One region of the Mangrovibacter sp. MFB070 genome, then DNA from elsewhere that is predicted to be linked to it. Evidence: predicted binding sites of a transcription regulator. Region 1 holds the regulator's gene; each other region holds the start of a gene.
What was found. The regulator LexA, encoded in region 1, represses DNA repair genes until DNA is damaged. The targets are predictions, from matches to a motif close to TNCTGTATGTACATACAGNA.
Positions count from the first base shown of each region.

Region 2: mutH (DNA mismatch repair endonuclease MutH) is a predicted target of LexA. The motif match lies at 7,874-7,893, and genes of this name have one in related genera.
Region 3: rmuC (DNA recombination protein RmuC) is a predicted target of LexA. The motif match lies at 6,014-6,033, and genes of this name have one in related genera.

Region 1 is NZ_JJMI01000003.1:35,961-46,935, forward strand. Features, by position in the region: gene malE (maltose/maltodextrin ABC transporter substrate-binding protein MalE) at 1-364, opposite strand, end outside; gene malK (maltose/maltodextrin ABC transporter ATP-binding protein MalK) at 740-1,849, shown strand; gene DT73_RS01650 (maltoporin) at 1,889-3,163, shown strand; gene malM (maltose operon protein MalM) at 3,288-4,217, shown strand; gene ubiC (chorismate lyase) at 4,401-4,928, shown strand; gene ubiA (4-hydroxybenzoate octaprenyltransferase) at 4,913-5,794, shown strand; gene plsB (glycerol-3-phosphate 1-O-acyltransferase PlsB) at 5,862-8,300, opposite strand; gene DT73_RS01675 (diacylglycerol kinase) at 8,431-8,799, shown strand; gene lexA (transcriptional repressor LexA) at 8,968-9,582, shown strand; gene dinF (MATE family efflux transporter DinF) at 9,682-10,975, shown strand, end outside.
Region 2 is NZ_JJMI01000002.1:83,148-94,122, forward strand. Features, by position in the region: gene recC (exodeoxyribonuclease V subunit gamma) at 1-622, opposite strand, end outside; gene DT73_RS00845 (prepilin-type N-terminal cleavage/methylation domain-containing protein) at 635-961, opposite strand; gene DT73_RS00850 (DUF2509 family protein) at 946-1,383, opposite strand; gene DT73_RS00855 (prepilin peptidase-dependent protein) at 1,380-1,937, opposite strand; gene DT73_RS00860 (prepilin peptidase-dependent protein) at 1,928-2,401, opposite strand; gene thyA (thymidylate synthase) at 2,652-3,446, opposite strand; gene lgt (prolipoprotein diacylglyceryl transferase) at 3,453-4,328, opposite strand; gene ptsP (phosphoenolpyruvate--protein phosphotransferase) at 4,480-6,726, opposite strand; gene rppH (RNA pyrophosphohydrolase) at 6,739-7,275, opposite strand; gene DT73_RS27010 (hypothetical protein) at 7,718-7,849, shown strand; gene mutH (DNA mismatch repair endonuclease MutH) at 7,963-8,649, shown strand; gene DT73_RS00890 (TerC family protein) at 8,807-9,520, shown strand; gene DT73_RS00895 (YgdI/YgdR family lipoprotein) at 9,641-9,859, shown strand; gene DT73_RS00900 (NADP(H)-dependent aldo-keto reductase) at 10,098-10,975, shown strand, end outside.
Region 3 is NZ_JJMI01000051.1:60,359-71,333, reverse strand. Features, by position in the region: gene tatC (Sec-independent protein translocase subunit TatC) at 1-572, opposite strand, end outside; gene tatB (Sec-independent protein translocase protein TatB) at 575-1,105, opposite strand; gene tatA (Sec-independent protein translocase subunit TatA) at 1,109-1,372, opposite strand; gene ubiB (ubiquinone biosynthesis regulatory protein kinase UbiB) at 1,445-3,085, opposite strand; gene DT73_RS22460 (SCP2 domain-containing protein) at 3,082-3,687, opposite strand; gene ubiE (bifunctional demethylmenaquinone methyltransferase/2-methoxy-6-polyprenyl-1,4-benzoquinol methylase UbiE) at 3,713-4,474, opposite strand; gene rmuC (DNA recombination protein RmuC) at 4,587-5,975, opposite strand; gene udp (uridine phosphorylase) at 6,162-6,923, opposite strand; gene DT73_RS22440 (dienelactone hydrolase family protein) at 7,175-8,002, shown strand; gene metE (5-methyltetrahydropteroyltriglutamate--homocysteine S-methyltransferase) at 8,109-10,373, opposite strand; gene metR (HTH-type transcriptional regulator MetR) at 10,476-10,975, shown strand, end outside.

The DNA.
Region 1 (10,975 bases):
CATCCCAGGTAAACGGATAGAGTTTGTCCTGGAAAGCTTTATCCGGGGTGATTTCAGCCAGCAGACCAGACTGCGCATATCCACCAAAACGGTCGTGGGCCCAGAAGATAATGTCCGGGCCGTCGCCTGTTGCAGCTACTTGCGGAAATTTCTCTTCCAGCTTGTCCGGATGTTCAACACTGACTTTAATCCCGGTGTCCTGTTCAAACTTTTTACCCACTTCGGCCAGGCCGTTATAGCCTTTATCGCCGTTGATCCAGATAACCAGTTTGCCTTCTTCGATTTTGGCCAGAGCAGAGGCAGAAAACATCATTGTCGTCAGCGCAGACAACGCGAGGATACGTGCGCCGGTTTTAATTTTCATATGTTCCATCCTTTAGGTGATATGCACGTGGATACACTGTGTGGCTTTACCTGTGCCAGTTTCGGATTAGAACAGGAAAATCTCATCCTCCCTGGCACTACGCCGTAAGGGAGGTTTGTGTGACGTGTCTCTCATAAATCCCCGTTATGTGGCCTGTAGCACACAAAACAGCACCGATTTTTGACGTCAGGATCACGAAAATCCCTGCCAGCCCACGATTTTCCCTGCCTGTACGTGTTTCTCATCCTCCCGTCTCCTCCCCCATAAAAAAGCCATGGGTGGAGGATTTTCCTGACGACAAACTCCCTCATAGTCGGACACATCTTGTATTACCTGCCGCTGGCGGGTTGAGTGATGGATGAAGGGAGAAGTTCGATGGCAAACGTGCAGTTACAGAACGTAACCAAAGCCTGGGGAGACGTGGTGGTGTCGAAAGACATCAATTTAACAGTCAACGACGGCGAATTTGTCGTATTTGTTGGCCCGTCTGGCTGTGGTAAATCAACGTTATTACGCATGATTGCGGGTCTGGAAACCATCACCAGTGGTGACTTGTTCATTGGCGAAAAACGTATGAATGATGTCCCTCCCGCTGAACGTGGTGTGGGCATGGTATTTCAGTCTTATGCGCTTTATCCGCACTTGTCGGTGGCGGAAAACATGTCTTTCGGCCTGAAACTGGCTGGTGCTAAAAAAGAGCTGATTAACCAGCGTGTTAACCAGGTTGCTGAAGTGCTGCAACTGGCCCATTTACTGGACCGTCGCCCGAAAGCGCTCTCCGGCGGGCAGCGCCAGCGTGTGGCGATTGGCCGTACTCTGGTCGCTGAACCTCGGGTATTCCTGCTGGATGAACCGCTGTCTAACCTGGATGCGGCATTACGTGTGCAAATGCGTATTGAGATCTCCCGCCTGCATAAACGCCTGAAGCGCACCATGATTTACGTCACCCACGACCAGGTAGAGGCAATGACCCTCGCCGACAAAATTGTGGTGCTGGATGCCGGTCGTATCGCGCAGGTCGGTAAGCCTCTTGAACTGTATCACTACCCGGCAGACCGCTTTGTCGCCGGTTTTATCGGCTCGCCCAAAATGAACTTCCTGCCCGTTAAAGTCACCGCAACCGCACTGGAACAAGTGCAGGTTGAGCTGCCTAACCGCCAGCACGTATGGCTGCCGGTGGAAAGCACTGGCGTTCAGGTGGGGGCCAACATGTCTTTGGGCATTCGTCCCGAACATTTACTGCCCAGTGAAATCGCCGATGTCACCCTCGAAGGGGAAGTGCAGGTGGTGGAACAACTGGGGCATGAAACACAAATCCATATTCAGATTCCGGCGCTGCGTCAAAACCTGGTTTACCGCCAGAACGACGTGGTGCTGGTGCAAGAGGGCGCGACATTCGCCATTGGCTTGCCGCCAGAGCGCTGCCACTTATTCAAGGAAGATGGCACAGCCTGCCGTCGGTTGCATCAGGAGCCAGGTGTTTAAGTGACCCTCACAATAAAAGCAATGACCTCAGGAGATAGAATGATGATTACTCTGCGCAAACTTCCCCTGGCTATCGCAGTGGCTGCGGGTGTGATGTCTGCTCAGGCGCTGGCCGTTGACTTCCACGGTTATGCCCGTTCTGGTATTGGCTGGACGGGTAGTGGCGGTGAACAGCAGTGCTTTACCGCCACCGGCGCGCAAAGCAAATACCGTCTGGGTAACGAATGTGAAACCTACGCGGAATTAAAACTGGGACAGGAAGTGTGGAAAGAAGGTGATAAAAGCTTCTATTTCGACACTAACGTCGCTTACTCGGTTTCTCAGATGGATGACTGGGAATCTACCAGCCCGGCATTTCGTGAAGCCAACGTTCAGGGTAAAAACCTGATTGATGCGCTGCCTGGCTCCACCATTTGGGCCGGTAAACGCTTCTACCAACGTCATGACGTTCACATGATCGACTTCTACTACTGGGATATTTCAGGTCCTGGTGCCGGTCTGGAAAACGTAGACCTCGGCTTTGGTAAGTTGTCTGTTGCTGCTACCCGTAACTCTGAAAGTGGTGGTTCTTACACCTTCACCAGCGACCGTGAACGCGATTATGCATCCAAAACCGCCAACGACGTATTTGACGTGCGTTTAGCGGGTCTGGAAGTGAACCCGGGTGGTGTGCTGGAACTGGGTGTGGATTATGGCCGTGCTAACCCACGCGACAACTACCGCCTGGAAGATGGCGCAACCAAAGACGGTTACATGTTCACCGCTGAACATACCCAGTCTATTGGCGGCGGTTTCAACAAGTTTGTCGTTCAGTATGCAACCGATGCGATGACCACCTGGAACAGTGGCCATGCGCAGGGCACTTTGAACAACGACGGCCACATGATTCGTGTTCTGAACCATGGCGCTATCGACTTCAACGACAAATGGGCACTGATGTATGTCGGTATGTATCAGGATATCGACATGGACAGCAAGAACGGCAGCACCTGGTACACCGTGGGCGTGCGCCCAATGTACAAATGGACGCCAATCATGAGCACCTTGCTGGAAGTGGGCTACGACAACGTCAAATCACAGAGCGCTGGCAAGCACAACGACCAGTACAAAGTGACCCTGGCACAGCAATGGCAGGCTGGCGACAGCATCTGGTCCCGCCCGGCTCTGCGCCTGTTCGCCACCTACGCCAAGTGGGATGAAAAATGGGGCTACAACGACAGCGGTTACGCGGCTGCCGATACCAGCACCACCACCTACAGCCGTGGTGACAACGACGAGTGGACCTTCGGCGCCCAGATGGAAATCTGGTGGTAAGCCTGAAGACGACAACGCGTTAAACCAGAGGGGGGCAACCCCCTCTTCAATCTTTCCCTGTTGAACGCAGTTATGTGGATACGCGCTATTGCCTGGCTACCGTATCCCTTCTGTAATCGAGGTCATAACAATGAAAAAAAGTCTCATTGCCCTTTGCCTGAGCGCAGGGTTGCTCGCCACTGTTCCCGCAATCTCTTTCGCTGAAGTTGACCTGGTGCCGCAAAATCTCGCCGGAGCGCCTACTTTTAGTGCTCAGTCACTCCAGCGGTTAACCTGGCAGCCATTAAATTCCGGGCAGAATGTAGAAGTTAAGCTGGCAACACAGGGCCAGCAACTCAGTAACCCGGGCATTACCGGGCCAGTGGCCGCATACAGCGTGCCTGCCAATATTGGCGAACTCTCAATTACCCTGACCAGTGAAGTGGCACAGAACCGGGTATTCGCCCCGAATGTGCTGGTACTGGACCAAAATATGAACCCGTCAGCCTGGTTCCCGGCGAACTTCTTCACTTACCAACAACCTGGTGTGATGGCTGCCGACCGGCTGGAAGGCACCCTGAAACTGACGCCTGCGTTAGGGCAGCAGAAAATTTACTTACTGGTCTTTACGACTCCGCAGGATGTACAACGTACCACCACATTGATTGCTCCGGCCAAGGCTTACGCCAAAGGCGCGGGTAATGCCATTCCGGATATTCCGGACCCGGTAGCGCAGCACGCTACAGAGGGTACGCTCAAACTGAAAGTGAAAACCTCTTCCGGAGCCAGCATCCTGGTTGGGCCTATCTTTGGTTCTTCAGCCAGCACCCCAACGGTCACCGTCGGAAATACTGCCACAGCTGTTGCGCCTGTCGCGCCTGTTGCGGCACCAGCTCCGGCACTGAAAGCGGAGCCCATGCTGAATGACACTGAAGCCTACTTTAACCAGGCCATTAAGCAGGCCGTGGCGAAAGGTGATGTAGATAAAGCGTTGAAATTACTTGATGAGGCGGAGCGTCTTGGATCCACCAGCGCACGTAAAACCTTTATCAGTAGTGTAAAAGGCAAGGGGTAATCACCCCACATTGCTGATCTTGTAAGCCTTGGTGCGCGTCTGCGCACCTTTTTTCCACCGGCAGGCTTGTCTGTGGTCGTTGTTTTTTTGTTACATGGCTGTTGGTTTCTGCTATTTTCCTGCCACACCCTTTTCGTGTTCTGCGTTACAATGTCCACTGTTCTGTTCTGGAGACTGTTGGGCATGATGCACCCTGCTTTGGCGCAATTACGGGCGCTGTCTTTCTCCGACACCCTGCCGGATAACCTGTCAGCCTGGCTGCGTGACTGGCTGTTGTTGGAAGACTCAATGACAAAGCGTTTTGAACGCTGTTGCAGCAAGGTTAGTGTGACGCTGCTATCGGAAGGCTTTGTAACGCCGGAACAGGTGGGTGAAGACGCCGACTGGTTACCCCGTGAACCACAATACTGGTTACGGGAAATTATTTTGCTGGGCGATAGTACGCCCTGGCTGGTGGGGCGCACTGTGGTGCCGTTATCCACGCTGAACGGTCCGGAGCTGGCGTTACAGCGCCTGGGCACAACGCCGCTTGGCAGGTATTTGTTTACCTCATCAGCCCTTACACGCGATTTTATTCACCCGGGGCGCAGTGAAACCTTATGGGGGCGCCGTTCCCGCCTCCGTTTGTCGGGCAAACCATTATTACTGACCGAATTGTTTTTACCTGCATCACCGTTGTATCAAGAGGATGAAAAATGGAGTGGAGTCTGACGCAGAAGAATAAGCTGCTGGCATTTCACCGGCTCATGCGTACTGACAAACCGATTGGCGCGTTACTGTTACTCTGGCCTACCTTATGGGCGTTGTGGCTTGCGGCACCAGGCGTCCCGCCGGTAACTATTCTGCTGGTTTTCATTGCCGGTGTCTGGTTAATGCGCGCCGCGGGTTGTGTGGTGAATGACTTCGCCGACCGCAAATTTGACGGGCATGTCAAGCGCACTGCTCGCCGCCCATTGCCCAGTGGTGATGTAACAGTACGTGAAGCGATTACGTTATTTGGTGTGCTGGTATTACTGGCTTTCGTGCTGGTGCTTACCCTGAACACCATGACGATTCTGCTGTCTGTCGCCGGGCTGGCACTGGCCTGGGTATACCCGTTTATGAAACGCTACACCCATTTACCTCAGGTGGTATTAGGGGCTGCGTTTGGCTGGTCAATTCCTATGGCGTTTTCGGCCGTGAGTGAACAGTTGCCGCTCAGTTGCTGGTTACTGTTTTTAGCCAATATCCTTTGGGCTGTCGCTTATGACACGCAATATGCCATGGTAGACAGAGACGACGACCTGAAAATAGGCGTGAAATCCACCGCTATTCTGTTTGGGCGCTACGACAAACTGATTATTGGCATATTGCAGGTGGCGGTTCTCGCACTGTTAGTGCTGGTGGGCTGGCTTAATCACCTGAGCGGTGCGTTTTACTGGTCGCTGTTGCTTGCTGCGGGGCTGTTTTCATACCAGCAAAAACTCATTGCCGGGCGCGACCGGGATGCCTGTTTTAAAGCCTTTATGAATAACAACTATGTAGGGCTGGTATTATTTTTAGGGTTGTTTGTACATTATCTGCCGCCGTTATCCTGAGCGGCTATTATTGCGGGCATAAAAAATGGCGGGAATTCCCGCCATTTTTTTCGTACACACTCAACGGTTATTGCGCGGGTGCGTCTTCGCCTTGTGATGCAGCACTTTCAATCGTCAGGCGGATATCCGAAGTAATCAGCTCAGCCAGCAACTGGTAAACCTTCATGGTTTCTGTTGGCTCCGCATCACCGGTATCGCTGATATAGCCTTCATCACGCAGTGTCAGCACCAGAGAAGAGAACACCGCTTTGTCGAAGAACTCAGGGGCGTTGATACCGTGCAGTACAGACAAACGTTGTGCCACAGTACGGCTCTCTTTCTCCAGAGTCCCGCGGTTAATCGTCGGGTTGGCGCTCAACAGCCAGAAAGTGATTGCATAACGTTGAATCGTCTCGCGCACCCCGGCTGCAAGCAGCTGTAGAGTCCGGGAGCGTGCCGGGTTCAGGCGGAAACGGCCGCCGTCTTCCAGAATCAGGTTCTGCTGCACCAGCTCATTGAGCAGCGCATCCACTACAGAACCCAGTGCTTCTTTGTCCCAGTGCAGGAACAGCTCTGCTTTAAGCATTGGGAACAGTACTTCTACCCGGCTCAGCAGATCTTCGCGTGTGATATTACGGTGTTGCGTAATAATTGAGGCCAGTAAAGACGGCATCACCAGCATATGCACAATGTTATTGCGATAGTAGGTCATTAACACGGCCTGCTCACGGGGCAGAACGATAATATCGCCAATCGTGTCTTTTTCTACTTCGAACTTATTCATCTGCAATGCGTGGTCGATAAGCTCGCTGGCCGACAATGCAGGAACGGTAGCATCCGGTGAATAAGGCACATTGCGCAGCAGGCTCATGTAACATTCTAACTGCTCAGTCAGTTGCTCACGGGTAAGTGAACGCTGGCGAGAGGCCAGTAAAGCCGTGCAACACAGGTTCATGGCGTTAGCCGCACCAGCATTGTTAATGCGCACCATCAGTGTATGAGCAATTTCGTTCACGCTGGGGGTTAACCACGGCGGGCGTATCGCTTCGATGGGGTCTATCGCATCACGCCACTCCGGGACATGCTGATTCAGCCAGTTGGTCAGTGGAATTGGCTCGCCAAAGTTGACATACCCCTGGCCCAGGTTACGCAGCTTGCTCAGGCCGCGCATCATCTGGATAAGGCTCTCTTTCTCTTTAGTGGCGCCACGCAACTCTTTCGCGTAGGTGCCCACTTCCATGACATGTTCATAACCAATGTAAATCGGCACCAGCGTAATCGGGCGGGTACCGCCGCGCAGCATGGCCTGAATCGTCATAGACAGTGTGCCGGTTTTTGGGTCAAGCAGGCGGCCGGTGCGCGAACGCCCCCCTTCAACAAAATACTCCACCGAATACCCACGGCTGAATAATTCACCCAGGTATTCACGGAACACGGTTGAATAGAGCTTATTGCCTTTAAACGTACGGCGAATAAAGAAAGCACCCAGACGGCGGAAAATCGGCCCGGCGGGCCAGAAGTTCAGGTTAATGCCAGCTGCAATATGCGGCGGCACCAGCCCCTGGTGATACAGCACATAGGACAGCAGCAGGTAATCCATATGGCTGCGGTGGCAGGGAACATACACCAGTTCGTGGCCTTCATGGGCCAACTGGCGAACCCGCTCAGCGTTATGAACGTTAATGCCCTGATATAACCGGTTCCAGGTGAAGCCCAGCACGCGGTCAGTCATGCGGATGGCTTCATAGGAGAAGTTCGCGGCAATTTCTTCCATCAGAGCAACGGCATTTTGCTGTGCTTTTTCATGGGAGATTTTCTTGCTGCGCGCTTCATCTTCTACCGCTTTGGCGATAGCTTTTGAAGACAACAACTTATTGAACAGGTCCTGACGGGCAGGTAAGCGCGGGCCGACAGCCGCCAGACGCAGCCGGGCAAAGTGCATACGTGCAACCCGGGCCAGCTTCTGGGCGATAGTTTTGTCTGTGCCATGCTCTGTCGCCATCCAGCGCAGAGAGACGGGCGGCGAAAAACGCACGAAGCTGTCGCGGCCCAGCCATAGCACGGCAAAGAACTTCTGAATGCCGTTAAGCAGGCGCAGCGGCGGGTTTTCTTCGCCTTTTTCCCGGCCTGGTGAACGGCCAAACATCACTGATACTGGCACCATCTGGACATCCAGATTGGGGTTGCTGCGGTGCAGATCCAGGTAATCATGAAACAGCTTGATGGACTCTTCCTTCGGCGTGTAATAGGTAAATACACGCGGCCCGCCATGAATAAATACATAGCGTGGCAGGCAGGCACCGTCCACTTCAAGGGGTGTCAGCGGGTCTGGCAAATCGTGTGCCAGACATTGCGCCCGTAATGTCAGTAAGTCTGCCTTTGAATTGTAAGGCAGCACATACATAATAGGGCGAGAGGTATCTAAACCCAATTCGGCGCAAGGATCCGCCGGAATAGATTTGCTTTTTACCAGCATACTTAATGGTAAATTCAGCAATTTGTAGTAAATTCGTGGCCAACCGGACATAAACGTTGTAAAGCCTCTGGTTAAAAACGCAAATGCGTCGCAAGAATAACAGAAACCCGCCTGGATTTCTGAGGAAGTTGCCTGCGCGACGCTACAGGCATTGACGCCACTAAGCTAAAAAGGTTCCTTCATGGCAAGTAACACCACTGGACTCACCCGAATCATTAAAGCAGCCGGTTATTCCTGGAAAGGTATTCGTGCGGCATGGCGCAATGAAGCCGCATTTCGCCAGGAAGGAGTTGCTACTGTACTGGCTATCTTTATTGCCTGTTGGCTGGATGTCGGTGCCATTGCCCGCGTGTTGCTTATCGGCTCCGTCACTCTGGTTATGATAATCGAAATTCTCAACAGTGCTATTGAAGCCATTGTTGACCGGGTGGGAACAGATTTTCACGAACTCTCTGGCAGGGCTAAAGATATGGGGTCCGCTGCAGTGTTGTTCGCAATTATACTCGCCCTGTTTACCTGGGGAAGCGTGCTCTGGTCTCATTTTTTCTGAGTTTTTCCTGAAAAAACGCTTGATACCGTGTATTTCAGGCGCTGTCTGGTTACCTCTGGCTACTTTATGGGATAAGTCCCTGGTTTTTTGCTTAATTGTGGTTTCAAAATCACCATTAACTGTATATACTCACAGCATAACTGTATATACACCCAGGGGGCAGAAGGAATGAAAGCACTTACTACCAGACAGCAGGAGGTCTATGATCTCATCCGGGATCACATTAGCCAGACGGGGATGCCTCCAACCCGTGCGGAAATAGCGCAACGTCTGGGTTTTCGTTCGCCCAATGCGGCAGAGGAACACTTGAAAGCGCTGGCCCGCAAAGGGGTTATCGAAATCGTTTCTGGCGCTTCTCGTGGTATTCGTCTGCTCCTGGAAGAATCCAATGACGACGGCCTGCCGCTGGTTGGCCGGGTTGCTGCCGGTGAACCACTGCTGGCTCAGCAGCACATTGAAGGCCACTATCAGGTCGACCCTTCCCTGTTTAAACCACATGCGGATTTCTTACTGCGCGTTAGTGGTATGTCAATGAAAGATATCGGTATTATGGACGGCGATTTACTCGCAGTGCATAAAACGCAGGATGTGCGCAATGGCCAGGTCGTTGTGGCACGCATCGACGACGAAGTAACCGTTAAACGCCTGAAACAGCAAGGGAATACGGTTCAGTTACTCCCTGAAAATAACGAATTCAAACCCATTGTTGTCGATTTACGCGAGCAAAACTTTACCATCGAGGGCCTGGCTGTTGGCGTTATTCGCAACGGCGACTGGCTCTGACCGAATCCTTAATTTGCTATGCTTTTACAGCCGTGATGCAGCCAGCCTGTGTCACGGCTTTTTTGTGGGTGTTCACCCAAACTTTATCCGGGGTAAGTGATGCGATTTTTTTCCCGAACTGACCGGGCATTGTGGCGCCTGGCTATTCCCATGATAGTGTCCAACATCACCGTACCGTTATTGGGCCTGGTTGATACTGCGGTGATTGGGCACCTGGACAGCCCGGATTACCTTGGTGGCGTGGCTATTGGCGCAACAGCAACCAGTTTTCTGTTTATGCTGCTGCTGTTTTTACGGATGAGTACTACCGGGTTAACGGCCCAGGCTTATGGCGCAAGAGACGACGAGGGGTTGTTACGAGCCCTGATGCAGCCGTTATTGCTGGCACTGGTGGCGGGAGTCGCCATTGTGGTGTTTCGTGCGCCATTAATTCACTTCGCACTTACCGTGACGGGCGGCAGTGAAGCGGTATTGTCCCAGGCGCAGGCATTTTTATCGGTTCGCTGGCTGGGTGCCCCTGCTTCACTGGCTAACCTGGTGTTACTGGGCTGGTTGTTGGGTGTGCAGTATGCCCGTGCTCCGGTTATTCTGCTGGTGGTGGGTAATGTGCTGAATATCGCGCTGGATATCTGGCTGGTAATGGGGCTGGGTATGAACGTGAAAGGGGCTGCGCTGGCAACCACTCTCTCTGAGTATGTCACGCTGCTTCTGGGGTTGGTGATGGTCTGGCGGGTTCTGGTGCTGCGGGGCATTCCTCTGGCAGGCCTGAAAACGGCGTGGTTCGGTAATATTCGGCGTTTGATGGCGTTAAACCGTGACATCATGTTGCGTTCTTTACTGGTTCAGGGCTGCTTTGCTTCCATCACGGTGCTCGGCGCCAGGCTGGGCGGCGATATTGTGGCTGTAAATGCATTACTGATGACGTTACTGACCTTTACCGCTTACGCACTTGATGGTTTTGCTTATGCAGTAGAAGCCCATTCCGGCCAGGCTTTTGGGGCCCGCAGCAAAGGGCAGTTGCTGGCGGTATGGGGCGCTGCATGCCGCCAGGCTGGTGTGGTAGCTCTGGGGTTCTCTCTGGTTTATGCCCTTGCCGGGCCACAAATTATTGGCTTACTGACTTCGCTACCAGCATTACACCAGTTGGCAGATAAATACTTGTTCTGGCAGGTGCTGCTGCCGGTTGCCGGGGTGTGGTGTTATTTGTTGGACGGGATGTTTGTTGGTGCGACCCGGGGCGCAGAAATGCGTAACAGCATGGCGCTTTCAGCCGCAGGGTTTGCGGTGTGCCTGCTGACACTGCCTGGGTTTGGGAATCATGGGTTGTGGTTTTCTTTGGTGGTGTTTTTGGTGCTGCGCGGGGTGACGTTGGGGTGGTGCTGGCGGCGGTACT
Region 2 (10,975 bases), on a different contig from region 1:
GCAAGCCTGCCGGGGGCTGGTCACTGGTTTCAAGGGTACGGATAAACCGGGTGTATAACCCGGCTCGGTGCCATCCAGGCTGGCCCAGTTCAGCAGTATGTGCAACCAGCGCCCGCCATAACGGCGCCTGCCACACCTGGGCATCGCCTAATTCACCGAGTAACTGTCCGGCCTCCCAGGCCGTCAGCCATTCAGGCCGATACACCAGGTACTGGTCGTAAAGGTCAGCTACCCGAGAAGCAAGTTGGAAACACTTACGCTGGTCGATGTCATCGTCAAGGTAATGGCGCAGAGCCTCAAATTCAGGCTCAGTTATCATGGCTGGTAACAGTGACATGAGTTTCCAGGTCATTCCCGGTTTGCTGAAGGCACTCTCCTGCGGAATGCCCGGCAGAACCGTAACAAACATTTCCCAGATAAAACGTGCCGGTAATGGGAATGACATGTTAGCGGCAATTCCGAATTTCTGCGCCAGAGTCATTTGCAACCATTGCGCCATCCCGGTGCTTTGCACCAATACCACTTCTTCAGCAAAGGGATCGGGTAATGGCTGTTGCTCAATAATAAACGCCATGATCTCTTCCAGAACATCCAGGCGATTTGAGTGATAGACCCTTAACATAAAAACTCCTGACTACCGTGCCAGTGGACAATGTAAACGAGATAGCTCGCCCTGTCTGCCTCCCGGGCTTACCAACTGAACCTGAAGGGTAAAACATGCTCCCTCTTCCCGCCGTGAACGACTTAAAAGCCAGCCTTCAGGTAAATCAGGGGCAACTACATTAACTTGCTGGCTGGCAAAACGCCCGACCATTAAGAATTCGCGCTGCGCCTGTATACCCTGCGACAATGCATGCTGCAATGCCACCAGTGCCGCCAACATCAATGCGGACATAACTACGCCAGCCAGGGTTTCGACCAGGCTGAAGCCTTGCTGGTTACGCACTACGGCAATGCGCATGCTTTACTCTCAGATAATGGACAAAAATCGATCCACCCCCGTGGCAGCCAGGTAATACCGGTGTCTGTTAGTGTTCCCCAGCGCCATAAGACCAGATGCGGCTTTGCATTATGTTCCTCTGCGGGCGTTTCCGGGCTTGCCGCCAGTAATACACGGTTTTGAGAAATCTGGCGCATACAGGCACGCCCTGAACTATTTGCCGGTGTCTGGCAAAGCCAGTCAGTTGCCGGAGACCATTGCTGCTGAGTTCCCCATGCCAGCAACGTAAACGCCATATTCCATTGTGCCAGGGCCGTTCGCTCCTGGTGGATACGGCGAAAACGCATTTCATACTGCTGTGCCTGCCCGGCCAGGACTAACAGCCCTAACAAAAACAGCATGAGGACAACCACCAGCGATGATGCGCCACCTTGCTTTTTCATGGCAGATTATACCCCACCACACTGTGCAGCACAGACAGGCGAACCTGAGGGTAACGGCGTAAGTACCCTGCCAGCGAGACTTCAAAAACTGCCGGGTTCTGTGTTGATGATGCGACAGTAAAATGAGTCACGGCCACCCATTCCGGGTCAGTAATACGCTCCCAGGTACCTTGCTGGCAACCCAGGGAACCCCGGCTGGTTTGCAGGCTTTCGCCCTGAATGCGAAACCCAAATTGAGCGGGTTGCGCGGCAGGTAAAACAGGCCATTTACCCGAGCTGTCGCTGTCCCACTGTACAACCAGACACCCCGGTTGCAGGTATACGGGCGAACCTGCACATTCACCATTACAGTAACCAGCACGTTGAATATGCTTACTCACCGTAAATGCCAGTTGCCAGAGCTCGTCATCCAGTTGCATACGCTGTGTTTCCCGGCTTACCTGAAGAGTGAGAAAGGGCAGGATCTTCAGCACAGAAGGCAATAAAACCGCGCTAATGGCGAGGGCAATCATCAGTTCCATAAGAGTGAAACCACGCTGCCTGGCTATTCGCATGATGTGTCTCCAGGCAAACATACGCGAATTCTCCCCCACGCGGAGACAATAAGCTGCCCTTCACCTGCCGGGCTGCGCACAGTTATACGGCCAGTGCGGGCAGTGTTACGGGCACCGTAAAACCCCAGCCCGTCAGTCATGCTCACCAACTGAATTTCAGGTGTTACCGGGGTATAAACCTGACGGGGTGATGAGGCACACCCGCCATGAATATGTTCAGTTGTACTGATACACCACAAGCTATTTTCATGATGGATATACAAACGCACGTCCTGATTGTTCCAGTTGGCATCATCGCGCCATGCCATTAAAAATGCGCGTAACAGATTGATGCTTTGCACCAAACGCTGTTGCTGTTGCCAGCGCATCCACTGGGTATGCCCACCGGCAGACAACCCCGCGACAATCACCATAACAACCAACATTTCCAAGAGTGTAAAACCCGCACTGTTTCGTTTTTTCATGGCGGCAATGTGCCAGAGCGCTGCAGAAGAAGTGAAGACAGATATAACGGTTCAGGAAGGCCGGCCGACAAAAACTTAACAAGGAATGTAAACGTTACACGGCATTGCGAGCGGTACCGAAAAAGTATGCCGTTCATACCGTTAACGTCAAAGATGGCAGGCAAAAAAAAAGCCCGCATCGCAGGATGCAGGCCTGGGTTACTGGCAAACAAGAGCTCTTGTTTGCTGTGAGCTGTTAGACGAGCCGCACTTAGATAGCCACTGGTGCTTTAATTGCCGGGTGCGGGTCGTAGCCTTCGATTTCGAAGTCATCAAACTGGTAGTCAAATACCGACGCAGGTTTACGCTTGATAACCAGCTTAGGTAGCGGACGAGGTTCACGGGTCAGTTGCAGATTTGCCTGTTCAAGATGATTCATATACAGGTGAGTATCGCCGCCAGTCCAGACAAAGTCGCCGGGGATCAAATCACACTGTTGCGCCACCATATGCACCAGCAGAGCATAGCTGGCAATATTGAACGGCAGGCCAAGGAACACATCGCAAGAGCGCTGGTACAACTGGCAGGACAGCTTGCCATCGGCAACATAGAACTGGAAGAACGCATGGCAAGGTGCCAGTGCCATTTTGTCCAGTTCAGACACATTCCATGCGGAAACGATAATCCGGCGTGAATCAGGGTCGTTTTTTAGCTGTTCAATAACCCGGGTAATCTGGTCAATGTGCTCACCGTCCGGTGTGGGCCACGCGCGCCATTGTTTGCCATATACAGGCCCCAGGTCACCGTTTTCATCAGCCCATTCATCCCAAATTGAGACATTGTTTTCACGCAGGTAAGCGATGTTGGTATCCCCTTTCAGGAACCACAACAGTTCATGGATGATTGAGCGCAAATGGCAGCGTTTTGTCGTCACCAGCGGGAAGCCTTCCTGCAGATTAAAACGCATTTGGTGACCAAAGATTGAACGCGTACCGGTACCAGTACGGTCATTCTTAAACGTGCCTTCATCCAGCACTTTTTTCATCAAATCAAGATACTGTTTCATGTTTTCTCACGATAACTGCGGCTGGCTTTTGCGGCGATATGCCCAGACCATCATCGCCACGCCAGCCAGGATCATTGGGATGGAGAGAATTTGCCCCATGCTGATGTACTGAACCCAGGCACCAGTAAACTGCGCATCAGGCTGGCGGAAGAATTCGACAATAATACGAAACGCGCCATAGCCTATCAGGAATAACCCGGATACAGCCCCAGCAGGGCGAGGTTTACGAATAAACACATTCAGAATAATAAACAGTACGATCCCTTCGAGGAACAGTTCATACAGTTGAGATGGGTGGCGGGGCAGCATGCCGTATTTATCAAACAGGGCCTGCCATTGCGGGTGACCAGGTAACAGCGCGATATCTTCACTACGAGAGCCAGGAAACAGCATGGCAAAACGGAAATTCGGGTCAACACGCCCCCACAACTCACCATTGATAAAGTTACCCAGACGCCCGGCGCCCAGGCCAAACGGAATTAATGGTGCAATAAAATCAGATACCTGGAAAAAAGTGCGTTTCGTGCGACGGGCAAACCAAAGCATCACACAAATAACGCCAATCAACCCGCCATGGAACGACATACCGCCATCCCACACTTTGAATAAATACAGCGGGTTATTAAGAAACGATGGCAGATTATAAAACAGGACATAACCAATACGGCCACCTAAAAAGACACCGAGAAAACCCGCATACAGTAAGTTTTCCACTTCATTTTTTGTCCAGCCGCTTCCCGGGCGGTTGGCCCGCCGCGTTGCCAGCCACATAGCAAAAACGAACCCGACCAGGTACATAACACCATACCAGTGGAGGGAGACAGGGCCGAGAGAGAAAATGACCGGGTCGAAGTCAGGGAAATGCAGATAGCCAGTGTTCATAGTCACCATATAAACGCTTATTTTTCTGCCAAAAAGCAGACAGTTGGTCATGCGCACACGGAGCATACGCGCCAGAAAGCGCGCATAATATCATAAAGGCGACAGCCAGCGGGTTATGAGTTGTAAAGAACTATTCAGCAGTTAAAACCGCCTAACGTCCACCGCGAATCAGCCCGCCCATGGAACGGCGCTCCATAAATGCCGCCACCTGATGGCGAATTTCCGTGGTCATTTGTAGTTCCAGTGCGCGTTTTGCCAGCTCCTGCGCCTCTGCGATTTCAATATGACGTAACAGATATTTAATACGAGGCACCGAACGGCCATTCATTGATAAATGGTGGTACCCCAGGCCAACCAGAAGCGCAACACACATCGGGTCACCGGCCATTTCGCCACATACGCATAAATCCAGGCCAACCTGTTCTGCTTGTTCGGCAATCATTTTCAGCGCGCGCAATACAGCCGGATGCAAACTGTCATACAGGCTTGCCACACGCGTATTGTTCCGGTCAACCGCCAGTAAATACTGAGTCAGGTCGTTGGTACCTACAGAGATAAAATCAACCCGCCCGGTCAGGTCCGGCAGCAGGAACACCATAGAAGGCACTTCCACCATAATGCCAATACGCGGACGGGGAATGTCGTACCCCAGCATTTCTTCTACTTCACGCCCAGCCCGCTCAATCAGACGCCTGGCTTCGTCGATTTCATCGAGGCTGGTTATCATTGGCAGCAAAATGCTCAGGTTTTCGCTGGCTACGTTAGCCCGCAACATTGCGCGCATCTGTACCAGAAAGATCTCAGGTTGATCCAGAGTGATACGGATCCCGCGCCAGCCAAGGCACGGGTTCTCTTCACTGATAGGCATATAAGGCAGTTGTTTATCAGCCCCGACATCCAGTGTTCGCAAAGTAACAGGCTTACCGTTAAACATTTGCAACATACCCTGGTACTGCGCCACCTGCTCATCTTCTGAAGGAAAACCAGCCTGTAACATGAACGGGATTTCGGTGCGGTATAACCCAATCCCGTCAATTCGGTCGCCCAGTTTATCTTCATGCTGTGGGCTAAGGCCGGCATTGAGCATCACCTGGATACGTTCGCCGCTTTTCAGTTGCGCGGGTTGCTCAACTTCACCTTCAGCCAGTTTACTCAGCTCAAGCTCTTCGGTTATCAGCCGCTGATATTCTTGCTCCAGTACCGGTTCCGGGTCGACCAGCACTTCACCACGGTAACCATCGACCACCAGGGTTCGGTTATGCAACAAGCCGGGTTGCATGTCCGCCCCCATAACCGTGGGGATACCCAGAGCGCGAACCATAATTGCAGCGTGTGAGTTGGCGGCACCATCCCGCACGACAACCCCCACCAGCCTGTCTGTGGGTAACTCTGCCAGGGTTGCCGCAGATAGCTCATCCGCCACCAGAACAAAGCGCTCAGGCCAGGTATCCGGGCTCTGAATCGTATCATCGAGATGGAAAAGAATGCGCTGGCCAAGTGTGCGTAAATCCCCGGCGCGCTCTTTCAGATAACCATCAGTGAGCTCAGCAAACTGGGCAGCAAATTTCTCAATGATTTTTTTAACAGCCCACTCAGCAACCGACCCACCGTCAACTTCATCGAATAACTCACGGCGCAGGCGGGCGTCGCTCAGCAGGTGCGAATAAAGGTCAAAAATTGCAGCCGTTTCTTTTTGCGCACCAGCAGAAAAGCGCTTGCTGTAGCGACGAAATTCATTAGCAGCCTCTTCCAGTGCTCCCGTCAGGCGCTCACGCTCAAGGCTTTTATCCAGTGCTGAAGCTTCTGAGACCTGCTCAATCAGTGGCGATGTGGTATCCATCCACCCGGGACCTATGGCCACCCCTGGCGATGCCGCCAGCGCACGAATACGGGTTTGGCGGTATTGGCCAAATAAAGAGGTCAGTTGAGATTGCGACAGAATGGCGGCCATTTGCGTGGCCAGGGTAACTAAAAAAGATTCTTCACTTTCATCAAACTGGCGAAGTTCTCTTTGCTGTACCACCAGTACGCCCAATAGCTGCCGGCGCTGGATAATAGGTACACCCAGAAAGGCTTTGAAGCGTTCTTCTTTAACCGCAGGAATATACTTAAAACTGGGGTGTTTTTGTGCATCAGCCAGGTTAATAGGCTCAGCAAGGCGCCCGACCAGACCAACCAGGCCTTCGTCGTACGCCAGTGTGATGGTTCGCCCACGTGGTTTTTTCAGCCCACGGGTTGCCATTAAGTAGTAACAACGCCTGTCCTGGTCTGCCAGATATACCGAGCAAACTTCAGTGTGCATCGCCTGACAGATGTCAGTAACCAGAATATCCAGCGCCTCGTTTAAACGAGGCGCACTGGCGACCTTCTCTACTATTTCTCGCAACCGCGTTAACATATATCGCCTGTATTAACCTCTTTTACGCCGATAGTTAGCATTAGCAGCCGTATTACGTTGCGGCGCGATATCCTGCAATGCCATAACAACGCTGGCGAACTCTTTCATTACGCGCCGGTAGACATCCCGTTTGAAGGAAACAACCTGGCGAACCGGATACCAGTAACTTACCCAGCGCCAGCCATCAAACTCTGGCGTACTGCTGGTTTGCATATTGATATCAGTATCATTGCTCATCAACTGTAAAAGAAACCACTTCTGTTTCTGGCCTATACAGACGGGTTTTGTATCCCAACGCACCAAACGTTTCGGTAATTTGTAACGTAACCAGTTTCGGGTCGAGGCAAGAATCCGGACATCTTTACGCTGTAATCCGACTTCTTCAAAAAGCTCACGGTACATCGCCTGCTCAGGCGACTCACCGGGGTTTATACCTCCCTGAGGGAATTGCCAGGAGTGCTGACCAAAACGTCTGGCCCACATTACCTGTCCCTGGCGATTACAGATCACAATACCTACATTCGGGCGGTAGCCATCATCATCGATCACTGGACTACCTCAAAATAAACCTGGATGCGTTTGATTGTTTCATACTCCTGTATGGCGGTAAACCACTGTATGTGGGCAAGTACAAACGAATAACAATTGAATAACTCACAGAACACGCCACAGTTATAAACACCCACACAGCAATAACAGCGGTTTTATTCACTTTTTCTGTGGATATCATTGTGAAGAAGTACCGTATTACTCAGGGAAAACTAGTGACAGACTGCGTAGCCCTCGCATTAAGCGAGAAATTAACTTCATAAATATCATTATATTAAAAAAGAAATCACCACAACCGAGCTCTGAAAGGTGATATTCATCACATTAAGGATCGGCTTACTGATGAAAGATCAACCAGCGTCGATTTTATCCACAGATTATGCCAGTATCTTAGGCACAATTTGTCTGAAAATTGGATTTTATTCGCAAGTCAAGGCTGTAAATCAAACCAGTAGTTGCCACTTTTCCCGGTTATCCCATTTTTCTGTGGATAACCCGGTGTAAGATCCTGTTTATTCCCAGTGACCAGAATTGGAAAACCTTCAGAGCGCTAAATAATCCTGTGGATGAATAATTAAAAATAGCTTAAAAATCATAAAACTGTAATTTCTTTTAGCACAACGGTAAACTGAGTGGATAACCCTGCACTTACGCGTTCAATTTTTAATCACTCAGGTGAATATTGTTATGGCTGTCCTTCGTCCTCTGCCTCACCCCCCTTCAAGCGAACTGGAACTGGTTAACCAGGCGCAACAATTGGCGGGTATGGCATTAGGCGAACTGGCAACACTGGCCGGAATGAGCACCCCACCAAATTTGAAGCGTGACAAAGGCTGGACCGGGGTTTTGCTCGAACGCTGGTTAGGCGCCAGCGCCGGGAGTAAGCCTGAACAGGATTTTGCCAACCTGGGGATTGAGCTGAAAACCATTCCAATAGATGCTCAGGGGCGACCACTGGAAACCACATTTGTGTGTGTTGCCCCACTCACCGGTAATACAGGTGTGGTTTGGGAAACCAGCCACGTGCGCCATAAACTGCACCGCGTGTTGTGGGTTCCTGTTGAAGGTGAGCGCAGTATTCCACCAGGTGAACGCCGCGTCGGCACACCATTATTGTGGTCGCCTTCTGAAGAAGAAGATGACCAGTTACGCCGTGACTGGGAAGAGTTGATGGATATGATTGTGCTGGGCCAGGTTGAGCGCATAACCGCACGCCACGGCGAAGTACTGCAAATTCGCCCCAAAGCCGCTAACAGCAAAGCACTGACCGAAGCCATTGGGGAAAACGGGCAGCCCATAATGACACTACCCCGCGGCTTCTATTTAAAGAAAAATTTCACGGGCGCTATTCTCGCGCGCCACTTCATGTTGTAGTTCACAACAGCCAGCATGTGTCAGACCTGCCAGCCAGAAATATCGCCAGCCGATCCACTCAGAAACAACGCACCCGGAGCCCTTGTAGCGGGCAGCCCTGCAACTCATTCAGGTTTGGGTATATAATATTCCCTTTCTTTTATTTCAGGGTTTTTTGATGTTATTTGCGTGGATAACCGACCCCAATGCATGGCTGGCGCTGGGAACACTGACGCTGCTGGAAATTGTTCTGGGTATCGATAATATTATTTTTCTCTCTCTGGTGGTTGCCAAACTTCCCAAAGCACAACAAAACAAAGCTCGCCGTCTCGGTTTGATGGGTGCGATGGTAATGCGTTTACTGTTACTGGCCTCAATTGCCTGGGTAACGCGCTTAACGAATCCACTTTTCTCTCTGGCGGGCCATGCAATTTCATTGCGTGATTTAATTCTGATGGCTGGCGGGCTATTCCTTATCTGGAAAGCCAGTAAAGAAATTCATGAAACAATAGAAGGTGATGAAGAGAATTTACGTACCAATGTGCACTCTTTTTTCGGTGCCATTGTTCAAATCATGCTGCTCGATATTATCTTCAGTCTGGATTCGGTGATTACCGCGGTAGGTTTGTCTGACCACCTGTTCATAATGATGGCGGCCGTAGTGATTGCCGTCGGTATTATGATGTTCGCGGCCAGGCCGATTGGTGAGTTCGTCAGCCGTCATCCTTCAGTAAAAATGCTGGCACTTTCTTTTTTGATCCTGGTGGGTTTCACCCTCATTTTGGAAAGCGTCGGCATCCATATACCTAAGGGCTACATTTATTTCGCAATGTTCTTCTCAATTGCCGTAGAAAGCCTGAATTTGTTACGAAATAAAAAAAACTCGCATTAATTTTACTGTGCGCGTGACCAACGCGCACTTATTTACATTTTTTCAGAATATACTGCTTCCTGAATTCCGCCCAATTCGCTATTACTAGTATAACTTCGCAACCCTGAGAGGAAAATAATGATGAATAAATGGGCTGTAGCCATTTCCGCCGTGGGTCTGGTTTTTACTGTTTCTGGTTGTAGCAGCGATTACGTTATGGCAACCAAAGATGGCCGAATGATCCTTACTGATGGTAAGCCTCAGGTTGATAACGACACTGGCATGATCAGCTATGAAGACCAGAAAGGGAATAAGTTACAAATCAACCGCAACGAAGTTTCACAAATTATCAAACGCTAAACCTCAACCCGGCTGGCTCTGTGCCAGCCTGTAATTTTTTACTTCCCCTTTGCCGCCCGCTCTGCCATTTTGATAGCCCCCAGCAATTAAATTGTGGTGGGCTTGCAGAATACGTCACGATAAATCTGGCCCCATGAGGCCTCGCAGTCTGCACGCCAACCCGCCTGTACAATTGAATGGCAGGAAACTGTTGTCGGGAAGCGACTCGTTGTAAACAACAAAAAGAAGGAAACCGGCTATGCATTATCACCGTATTCCCCACAGCTCACTTGAAGTCAGCGCCCTGGGCCTTGGGACAATGACATTTGGTGAGCAAAACAGCGAAGCTGAGGCCCATCTTCAGCTCGACTACGCCGTAAACCAGGGCATTAACCTGATAGATGTCGCAGAAATGTACCCCGTGCCCCCCCGCCCGGAAACTCAGGGGCTGACCGAAACCTACGTGGGCAACTGGTTACATAAACGTGGTAACCGGGAAAAACTGGTTATTGCTTCAAAAGTGAGTGGCCCTTCACGCAATAGTGACAGTGGAATCCGGCCAGAGCAGTGCCTTGACCGCAAAAATATCCGTGCGGCGCTGGATGCCAGCCTGAAACGTCTGCAAACCGACTACCTTGACCTGTATCAGGTTCACTGGCCACAACGTGCCACCAACTGTTTCGGTAAGCTGGGTTATACCTGGACTGAAAACAAGCCTGCGGTGACGTTGCTGGAAACGCTGGAAGCCTTAACGGAATTGCAACGCGCCGGGAAGATTCGTTATATCGGTGTTTCCAACGAAACCGCCTGGGGCGTGATGCGCTATCTCAATCTGGCAGAAAAACACGACCTGCCGCGTATTGTGACCATTCAGAACCCGTACAGTTTGCTTAACCGCAGTTTCGAGGTAGGCCTGGCAGAGGTGAGCCAGTATGAAGGTGTAGAGTTGCTGGCGTATTCGTGCCTCGCGTTTGGTACGCTGACAGGTAAATACCTTAATGGAGCCCGCCCGGCGGGTGCCAGAAACACATTATTCAGCCGTTTTACCCGTTACAGTAGTGAACAGGCAGAACAGGCCGTAGCCGCTTATGTCGACGTGGCAAAACGCCATAATCTGGACCCGGCACAGATGGCGCT
Region 3 (10,975 bases), on a different contig from region 1:
TTCTTCAGGTCCGCCGGGGTTGTCACACCCATCCAGCACAACAGGACAATCGCAACGGGGACTTCAAACGCCACACCAAACGCCATGAAGAGCGACATGACAAAATCGAGGTAATTAGTGATATCCGTCGATATCACAACCCCTGCGGGTGCGGTACGAGTAAGGAAGCCAAATGCGAGGGGAAAAACCACAAAATACGCAAAGGCCATGCCGATATAAAACAAAAACGTGCTGGAAACCAGCAATGGCACCACCAGGCGCCGCTCATGCCGGTAGAGCGCTGGGGCAATAAATGCCCACACCTGGTACAGGATAACGGGCGCCGACAAAATCACCGACACCATAATCGTCAGCTTGATGGGGGTGAAAAATGGCGATGCGACATCGGTTGCGATCATGCTCGCGCCATGGGGCATCTGTTTAATTAATGGCGCCGAAATCAGTTGATAGATGTCATTGGCAAAGTAGACCAGCGCAAGAAAGATGACCAGCACAGCAATCATACAATTCAGCAGGCGTTTGCGAAGCTCAATCAGATGACTAATCAGCGGTTGGGTATCATCGACTGCCATAGTTACCCTTTTTTAGTCGGTACGGAAGACACAGGAGTTTCATCGCTGGTTTCGCCTGCTATCGTTTCAGGCTCGTGTACATCAGACGAGTTGACGGGTGCTTCAGATGAGTGCGATGTTACCGTTTCTGAGGCTGTACCGGGTTCAGTTGACGAAGATACTATTTCATCCTGCTCTGCCTGTTGCTTCGCAGGGTTGCGAATAGTGTTTTCTTCATCGCTGAGTTTTTCTGGATCATGCTGGCTATAGGAGCGTTTCATTGACTCAGCAGCCTCACGCAGTTCATCCATAGAAGACTTCAGTTCAGGCGTCAGGTGGTCCATGCTCGCCTTTTCAACTTTTTTCAGGCTGTCCTGAAATTCCTGAAGCTTTAACTCCTGCGCCAACTCGTTTTGCACAGTTGAGGCGAGCGAACGCAACGCCCGAACCCAACCCGCCACTGTTTTCACAGCGACAGGCAGGCGTTCAGGCCCAAGCACAACCAGACCAATTATAAAAATCAGTAATAACTCGCCAAAACCAATATCGAACACTGTTTACACCTGCTCTTTATCGCTCTTTTTCTGTTCGTCTTTCGTGGTCTCGTCAGTTTTTTCTGACAAGTTCTTGGTGGTGAAATCGGCATCAGGTGCGGATTTCGTTTTGTCGCCTTTGTCGTCATCGTCATCATTCATTGCTTTTTTAAAGCCTTTGATGGATGCGCCAAGATCAGAACCCAGGGAACTGAGTTTCTTGGTGCCAAACAGCAACACAACAATGACAACGATTATCAATAATTGCCAGATACTAATACCACCCATAATGTTCCTCAGAGACGAAAAGTGAAGTCCGGCCTCGCGCATTGCGGGGCTTACGCTTTCATAATGAAAAAATCAGGTAGTACGCCACCAGCCCACAAGCCACGCAGCGATGCCACCTACCATTAGCCATGCGGGCATCATACCCCAGTCAGGCCGATTAATTAGCAACAGCGTACCACTGACAATCAGTGTTGCACCAATACCAAACAAATATCGCGACTGCCCCTGACGTACCCGATTATCGTGCAATTCACGGGAAATCTTATCCATGCTGTGCTGTAAATGCCGCCCCTGGCGCAAACTTTCATAAAAAAGCTCCGGGATTTCCGGCATTTTTTCTACCCAAAATGGCGCTTTCTCTTTGAATGCCCGAACCAGCGCGGGAATACCCACCTGGTCTTTTATCCAGGATTCAAGGAACGGTTTTGCCGTTTTCCATAAGTCGAGTTGTGGGTAAAGTTGCCGCCCGACACCTTCTACATATAACAGGGTTTTCTGTAACAGCACCAGTTGCGGTTGTACTTCCATATTGAACCGCCGGGCTGTATTAAACAGATTGAGTAATACATGGCCGAAGGAGATTTCCGCCAGCGGCTTTTCAAAAATCGGCTCACAAACGGTACGGATGGCAAACTCAAACTCTTCCACATTGGTATCTGGCGGAACCCATCCTGAATCCACATGCAGTTCAGCTACCTTGCGGTAATCACGGTTAAAAAATGCGATAAAGTTTTCAGCCAGATAGCGTTTGTCGTCTTTATTAAGCGACCCCACAATCCCACAATCGATACCGATGTACTGCGGGTTTTCCGGATGCTCGTAACTTACAAAAATATTGCCCGGATGCATATCAGCGTGAAAGAAACTGTCACGAAAAACCTGAGTAAAAAACACCTGAACCCCACGCTCAGCCAGGAGCTTCATGTTGGTGCCATTTTTTTCCAGGGCTGCAACATCTGAGACCGGTATCCCATAGATACGTTCCATGACCAGCATATTCTCGCTGCAGTAGTCAGAGTAAACTTCCGGGACGTACAGCATCGGGCTGTTTTCGAAATTGCGGCGCAACTGAATACCATTGGCGGCTTCCCGCAGTAAATTCAGTTCGTCCATTAAGGTTTTTTCGTATTCACGCACCACTTCCGTGGGGCGTAACCTGCGCCCATCCGGCATCAGGCGTGGCACCCAGCGCGCCAGGCGGTAAATAAGCCGAATATCGGCTTTAATAACAGGCTGGATATCCGGGCGGATAACCTTAATAACCACCTCTTTGCCGTTGTCTTTCAGACGTGCGGTATGTACCTGCGCAATAGATGCAGACGCAAGTGGTTCGACAGAAAAATCATCAAACCAGGTTTCCACAGGAATATCGCCCATCGCCTTTTCGATTTGTTGCTGTGCAAGGCGACCATCAAAGGGGGCAACACGGTCTTGTAACAAAGCCAGTTGATCCGCAATCGCCGGGGGAAACAGATCCCGGCGAGTGGATAACATCTGGCCAAACTTTATCCAGACCGGGCCCAGTTCCTGTAACGCCAACCGCAGACGCTCACCTAGCGGCAAATCTTTATGCCGGTTTGGCAACCAGAACAACAAACGCCGCCATAAACGCAGTGGCAGCGTAATGCGCATTTTGGGGATAAGTTCATCAAGGCCGTAAGTCAGAAAAGTACGAATGATGAAGTACAGGCGGCGAATCTCACCTGGCGTCATTTGGCCTCCAGTTTCTCAAGCCGCTGACTCAGGTTTTCAACAGCAGTATTTAGTGCTTGTGCTTCTTCAGTAAACCACGCAACTTCAAGCGAGCCAGGCGCCAGACGCCACTCCTCAGTTATTGCCTGAGATACATTCTGGCGCTGGCGTACCAGCCGTTGCTTCAAAAATTGGCCACCATTGCGCACAGCCCTGCTCAGGCCTTCTGCAACAACGTCTCCCGTCCAGGGAGCCAGCATTTCTGCCGGGTCAGTTTCAGCCAGGTCAAGTAGCGCCACCATGTTCTGTACAACCTGGATATCGCCCTGGACCTCAAGATCACCCTGACGAATCAGCTGAGTTAGCTGACTACGGTCTCGCAGAGAGGGCAAAACCGATAACCGTGTTACCACCGTGCAATCGACTTCACCATCCCACTGCGCCACGACATCCAGTTGTTGTTCACTGAAAACCATAACAAGAGGGGCATTCAGTTCCTGAAGGGTGATACGCAATACTTTCCCGTATAACCGCTGACGAGCTGCCCTGAGTGCTTTATCCTGCCAGAGCAGCTTATTCAGTGCGGTTTCAATCCCTGCTGTCATCAATGGCATAAATGGCATCCTGCGCCTCCTGTCAGGTCTTTCTTCAGAATTTATAGCCGCGATGCAGTGCGACAATTCCGCCAGTCAAATTGAAATAAGTGACGTTTTCAAACCCGGCGTTTTCCATCATACCCTTCAGTGTTTCCTGGTCAGGGTGCATGCGAATCGACTCAGCCAGGTAGCGGTAACTTTCCGAATCATGAGCAACCAATTCGCCAATCCGCGGCAGGACATGGAAAGAGTACGCGTCATAAGCCTTACTGAGCGGTTTCAGAATGGGTTTAGAAAACTCCAGCACCAGCAACCGACCACCGGGTTTCAGAACGCGAAACATTGAGCGCAACGCTTTGTCTTTATCTGTCACATTACGCAACCCAAAAGAGATGGTAATGCAGTCAAAGGTATTGTCCGGGAATGGCAGCGCTTCAGCGTTGGCCTGAACATACTCAACATTACCGACAATGCCGAGGTTACGCAGCTTCTCACGCCCCATTTTCAACATGGAGTCATTAATATCTGCCAGCACCACTTTGCCGCTTTCGCCCACCAGCCGCGAGAATTTGGCAGCCAGGTCGCCAGTACCACCCGCTAAATCGAGCACACACTGCCCACGCCGTACACCACTGCAGTCAATAGTGAAGCGCTTCCATATGCGATGAATACCAAAGGACATCAGATCGTTCATCAGGTCGTACTTTGACGCCACCGAATGAAAAACCTGCGCGACCATATCCGCCTTTTGTTCTGTCGCTACGGTGCGATAACCGAAATGCGTAGTATCTTTTGAATCAGATTCATCAGCCATCTTAGTGCCTGCCCATCCTAAAAAAGAGTGTGAAGTGTAACAGATTGCGCAATATTGCTCTAAGTCTCAAACCCGGTGGCAAAATACCACCGAACGATTGTTATTGCGCCTGTCAGGGCGGTAGTGGCGTATCCTGCCGTGATGCCACACTGGCATCAGTATCTTCCTGGCGTGCCTGTTCTGTTAGTTCAGGATTTATCTCACGCTTGATCTCTACCCCTAACTCACGGAATGAATCTGCCTGAACCAGCAAATTCCCGCGCCCATGAGCTAATTTTTTCATTGCCTGGTGATAATTGTCCTGGGCTTTGTTAAGGCTTTGCCCTATTGCCATCATATCATCAACAAAGAGGCGCATTTTGTCATACAACCGGCTTGCACGCTCAGCGATTTGTTGGGCATTACGGCTTTGATGCTCGTAGCGCCACAGGTTCGCTATCGTGCGCAGTGCCACCAACAGCGTTGTCGGGCTGACCAGCATAATATTATTGCGCAAAGCTTCGCTAATCAGCTCTGGCTGGCGGTCTATTGCCAATAAAAAAGCGGGCTCCACCGGAATAAACATCAGCACATAATCCAGCGAGCGTAAACCGGGAAGTTGTTGATAATCTTTACGGCCCAGCAGGCGAATATGGTTACGTATTGCCGCAATATGTTCACTAAGTGCCGCTTCACGGGTCACATCGTCATCGGCATTAAAATAGCGCTCATAGGCCACCAGCGTCATTTTGGCGTCTATTACCACATCTTTATTTTGTGGCAGGCGCACAATCACATCGGGCTGCATACGGCTGTGGTTATCTAATGTGACACTGACCTGGGTTTCATATTCGGCCCCTTCCCGCAAACCGGAAGCTTCCAGAACACGAGCCAGAACCACTTCTCCCCAGTTCCCCTGAGTTTTATTATCACCTTTCAGCGCACGGGTAAGGTTGACTGCCTCTTGCGTCATCTTCGCATTGAGCTGCTGTAGTTGCCGAATTTCGTGGGTCAGGGTATGCCGCTCACGTGCCTCTGTTCCAAAATTCTCCTGCACCTGGCGACGAAAGCCGTCCAGTTGTTCCCGCAAAGGTGCCAGCAGGCCCGACAAACTCTGGCGGTTCTGCTCATCCATACGTTGGTGGCTTTGAGAAAAAATGCGGTTAGCCAGGTTTTCAAACTGTTCACTCAGGCGTTGTTCACTGTTGATCATCTGCCGGTTTTTATCTTCCGTATGTAAACGGTTTTCTTCCAGCCGGGTGGCCATTTCCCGCAGGTCTGCTTCCTGAATACGGTTAATATCCAGTTGATTACGCAACTCCTGATTCAGTTGTTCGTATTCTTCTTGCCAGTGCTGGCTTTGCACCAGTTGCTGGCGGGTTGCCATAAGTTCACCATACACATCACGATGCGCGGCCTGTTCTTCTGCCATATGCCGTGCTGCGCGCAAACTGGCAAGCAACCAGCCCGTTAAGCCGCCTACGGCTAATCCGCCCGCAAGGAAAAACCAGGTAAATGCCACACTCCCTCCCACCTGAAAATCTGAGTCTGCTAAAATTTTGCTGTATAAATGTCCAGATTAAAAGGCTTTATGGTGCAGGATGGCTATCTTGAGGTAATTTGGCTGTTTTTTCGCCGTTCAGGAGGGAGGAACAAGAGAGCATGAGATAAACCAGCGGAGGGTCCCCCGCTGGGGTATTGGCAATAATCAGAGCAGGCGACGCGCAGCCTCTACCACGATTTTCACCGCATGGCTTTCCGTTTGTTTCATGGTTTCCGCGTTGGGGATTTCTTGCTGGGTGCGGTTAACAATGACACCAGCAACCATCCCGGCGCGTAAACCCTGGCTGGCACACATAGTCAGCAGCGTCGCAGATTCCATTTCGTAGTTCATGACACCCATTTGTTGCCACTCTTCCATAGAGCCTTTAAAGCGGCTGACAACGCGCCCGGAAAACGTGTCATAGCGTTCCTGGCCTGGGTAAAAAGTATCAGACGATGCAGTCACCCCAATATGAGTGGTAGCACCAACAGCTTTGGCTGCTTCTACTAATGCAGTAGTGCAGGCAAAATCCGCCACCGCCGGGTACTCCATCGGTGCAAAATGCAGGCTCGCGCCATCAAGGCGCACAGATGCCGTTGTGACCAGGACATCGCCAACATTGATATGCGGCTGAATGGCACCAGTGGTCCCTACACGCAGGAAGGTACGAATACCCAGTTGAGCTAACTCTTCAACAGCAATCGAGGTAGACGGGCCACCAATGCCGGTGGAGCAAACAATGACCGATTTCCCGGCTAACTCCGCTCTCCATGACGTAAATTCACGGTGTGCGGCCAGTTTTACCGGGTTATCCATTAATGCGGCTATTTTTTCCACCCGCTCAGGATCGCCCGGAACAATCGCCAGTGTTGCGCCCTGTAAATCCGCTTTGGTAAGCCCAAGATGAAACACATCAGACCTGGACATAAATCACTCCTCTTTGAGTCAATGTTCGGGTGAAGTAAAACTGTACTCTACTGAAGTATCTGGCTTTAAAAAGTGACAGTAATCACCTTAAAACTTCAAGATTACATTATGTTGCTTATAAATTGTGATATGAATCACAAATTGTAATCGGACCAGTTAAGAAATTTGTTTTAATTACACTTTTTGTACACTGCCAGCCCACCCTTGTGCAGCTATAGTTAAGTTTATGCGCTATTCACATGGAGATTGCTATGACAGAAAAAAAGACAACCACGCCTGCCAATAACCAATTCGCACCTGCGGTATCCCCGGTAACATCAACCGTCATTCATACCAGCGATGAGGGGTTACACACAGGCGAAACGACCATAGCAACCCAGGGTGAAAACATGCCAGCCTGGTATGCAAGGCCACAGGAAGTAGCCGCTCCTTTGCCCGTTGTCATTGTGGTGCAAGAGATCTTCGGCGTGCATGAACATATAAAAGATGTATGCAGGCGTCTGGCGCACCAGGGGTATCTGGCCGTAGCTCCGGAACTCTATTTCCGCCAGGGGTGCCCGAATGAATACGATGAGATCAGCGCATTACTCCGCGATCTGGTGAGCAAAGTACCCGATGCTCAGGTGCTGGCCGACCTTGATCATGTGGCTAGCTGGGCCGGTAAACACCATGGTGATCTGCACCGTTTGTTTGTTACTGGTTTTTGTTGGGGCGGTCGTATTAGCTGGCTGTATGCCGCACATAACCCCCAGCTTAAAGCTGCTGTGGCCTGGTATGGCCGCCTGGTTGGCGCACACACGCTGACATCACCTCAACACCCGGTTGATGTTACTGCAAACCTTAGCGCTCCTGTTTTGGGCTTGTATGGCGGCAAAGATGACGGCATCCCGCTCGACAGTGTAGAAACCATGCGCCAGGCATTGCGCGCGGCAAATGCGAAAGCAGAAATCGTGGTTTACCCGGAAGCGGGGCACGCATTTAACGCTGACTACCGTCCCAGCTACCACCAGGCGTCAGCGCAGGATGGCTGGGAAAGAATGCTCGCCTGGTTCACGGCATATGATAAAGGCGCAAAATAGGCAGCTAACGTTATAAAAAAACAAGGAAAGGCCAAAAGCCTTTCCTTTTTCATTGCTGGTTACTCATTACCGGCTACTCATTGCAGGCCACATTTAAACGGATTGATTAACAGGACTGGCGCAGGTTACGGGCAGCCTCAACCATATTTGCCAGTGCTGCGCGGGTTTCTTGCCAGCCCCGCGTTTTCAGCCCGCAATCCGGGTTTACCCACAACCGCTCAGCCGGAATATAACAGGCGGCTTTCTTCAGCAGGTTTTCTATCCAGGCAACATCAGGCACATTGGGTGAGTGAATGTCATAGACACCAGGCCCAATTTCGTTCGGGTATTCAAACTCTTCAAAGGATTCCAGCAGTTCCATATCAGAGCGTGATGTTTCGATAGTAATAACATCAGCATCCAGTGCCGCAATGGAATCCATGATGTCATTAAATTCGCAGTAACACATATGGGTATGAATCTGTGTTTCGTCTTTAGCAACCGCAGCATTCAGGCGGAATGCTTCCACGGCCCATGCCAAATAATCCTGCCAGTCACTCTGGCGTAGCGGTAGACCTTCACGCAACGCGGGCTCATCTATCTGGATAATGCCAATACCTGCTGCTTCCAGGTCTGCCACTTCATCGCGCAGTGCCAGGGCAATCTGTTTCGCAATGGTTTCGCGGCTGACATCTTCGCGAGGGAATGACCAACATAAAATCGTCACCGGGCCGGTCAACATGCCTTTCATCGGTTTATCTGTTAATGACTGGGCATATTTAGCCCACTCAACTGTAATGGGTGCCGGGCGGCTGACATCGCCAGTCACAACAGGCGGTTTCACACAGCGCGAACCATAACTTTGTACCCACCCGTTTTGGGTGAAAGCAAAACCATCAAGATGCTCACCAAAATACTCAACCATATCATTACGTTCTGCCTCACCGTGCACCAGCACGTCCAGCCCCAGGCGTTCCTGCTCCTGCACCGCCTGGCGGATATGCTCAGCGATACTGGTGCGGTAATTGCCCGCATCCAAACGCCCCTGTTTGAAATCCAGGCGCAGGCCGCGAATCTCTTTAGTCTGCGGGAATGAACCTATTGTGGTGGTCGGCCAGGCAGGCAAATTAAAGTGCGCACGCTGCAATTGAGCGCGTTTTGCGTACGCGCTTGCTCGCTGGCTGTCTCGTTCACCAATGGCTGCAAGCCGCTCAGCAACAGCCTGGTTATGCACACGGCGAGAATCAGACCGGGCCTGAATCGGGGCACTCCATTCAACCAGATTACGGGTATCAGCACTATTCAGCGCATGAGCAAGTAACGCCAGCTCTTCACATTTTTGTACTGCGAAGGCAAACCAACTTTTCACTTCGTCATCAAGGCGGGTTTCAACACGCAGGTCAATGGGGCTGTGCAGTAAAGAACAAGAAGAGGCAACCCATAGCGGGCGCTGGCCAGCAATACCTTTAAGTTGCTGGTATTTTTGTGTTAAGTCAGCACGCCAGACGTTACGCCCGTTGATAACACCGGCAGACAATAACCAGTCTGGTGGTAGTTTGCGGTGTAATTCAGTCACACCATCATGGCCGTGAACCAAATCGACATGCAACCCTTGTACAGGTAATGCAGTGATAGTCTCGAGGTTAGGGGTGATACCTTCAAAATAGGTAGTCAGCAGTAATTTGACCCGGCCATTCAGCGCCTCGTAAGCCGGTTTAAATACCTCCAGCCACGCCTTTGGCAATTGCAGGACCAGAGCGGGTTCGTCAATTTGTACCCATTCAATGCCACGCTTTGCCAGTTCATCCAGAACTTGTTGATAAACCGGTAGAATGTCCTTAAGCAAAGACAAGCGGTCAAAAGCCTCACCTTTAACTTTACCCAACCAAAGATAAGTGACTGGCCCCAGTAATACGGGCTTTACCTTGTGGTTGAGAGCCAGCGCTTCATCAACTTCATCCAACAGTTGTGTCCAGCCCAGGTGAAATGACTGCCCCAGGGTAAATTCCGGCACCATATAGTGATAGTTGGTATTAAACCACTTGGTCATTTCTGCGGCGGCAGCGGGTTCCCCAGTGGGTGCCCGGCCACGGCCGATACGAAATAATGTGTCGATATCAATACTGCCATCGGAATTTTGGTGGCGTGCAGGGACATTGCCCAACAACAGACTGGTGCCAAGAACATGGTCGTACCAGGCGAAGTCGCCAACAGGGAGTATGTTGATACCGGCATCACTTTGTTGTTGCCAGTGGCGTGCGCGTAATTCACGCCCGGTTTCGAACAACGCTTCACGGCTCAGAGTGCCAGCCCAATAACTTTCCTGAGCTTTTTTCAGTTCGCGTCGCAGGCCAATACGCGGAAAACCGAGGGTATGGTTGAGGACAGTCATTTTCTTTCTCCATTTAGCCATCCAGATGTTTACACATCTATATTCCGCAGGTACTGTATATTCCTCAAGCGCAAAATCCTCAAGGCGAAGTGAAGGACTTTCATGATCGAGATAAAACACCTGAGAACCCTGCAGGCACTCCGCAGTAGTGGGTCACTGGCCGCTGCCGCTGCCGTCCTGCACCAGACGCAATCCGCCCTTTCTCACCAGTTCAGCGATCTGGAGCAACGGCTCGGGTTCAGGCTGTTTATCCGTAAAAGCCAGCCTCTGCGTTTCACTCCCCAGGGTGAAATCCTGTTACAACTGGCCGCCCAGGTGTTGCCACAAATTCAGCAGGCGCTGCAGGATTGCAATGAGCCACAACAAAGCACTTTGCGCATTGCGATTGAATGCCATAGCTGCATCCAGTGGCTGACCCCCGCTCTGGAACATTTCCACAAGTTGTGGCCACAGGTAGAAATGGATTTTAAATCCGGCGTCACTTTCGACCCGCAACCCGCCTTACAACAAAGTGAGCTGGATATCGTACTGACATCCGATATTCTGCCGCGTAGCGGTCTGCATTATTCGCCGATGTTTGATTTCGAAGTACGTCTGGTTCT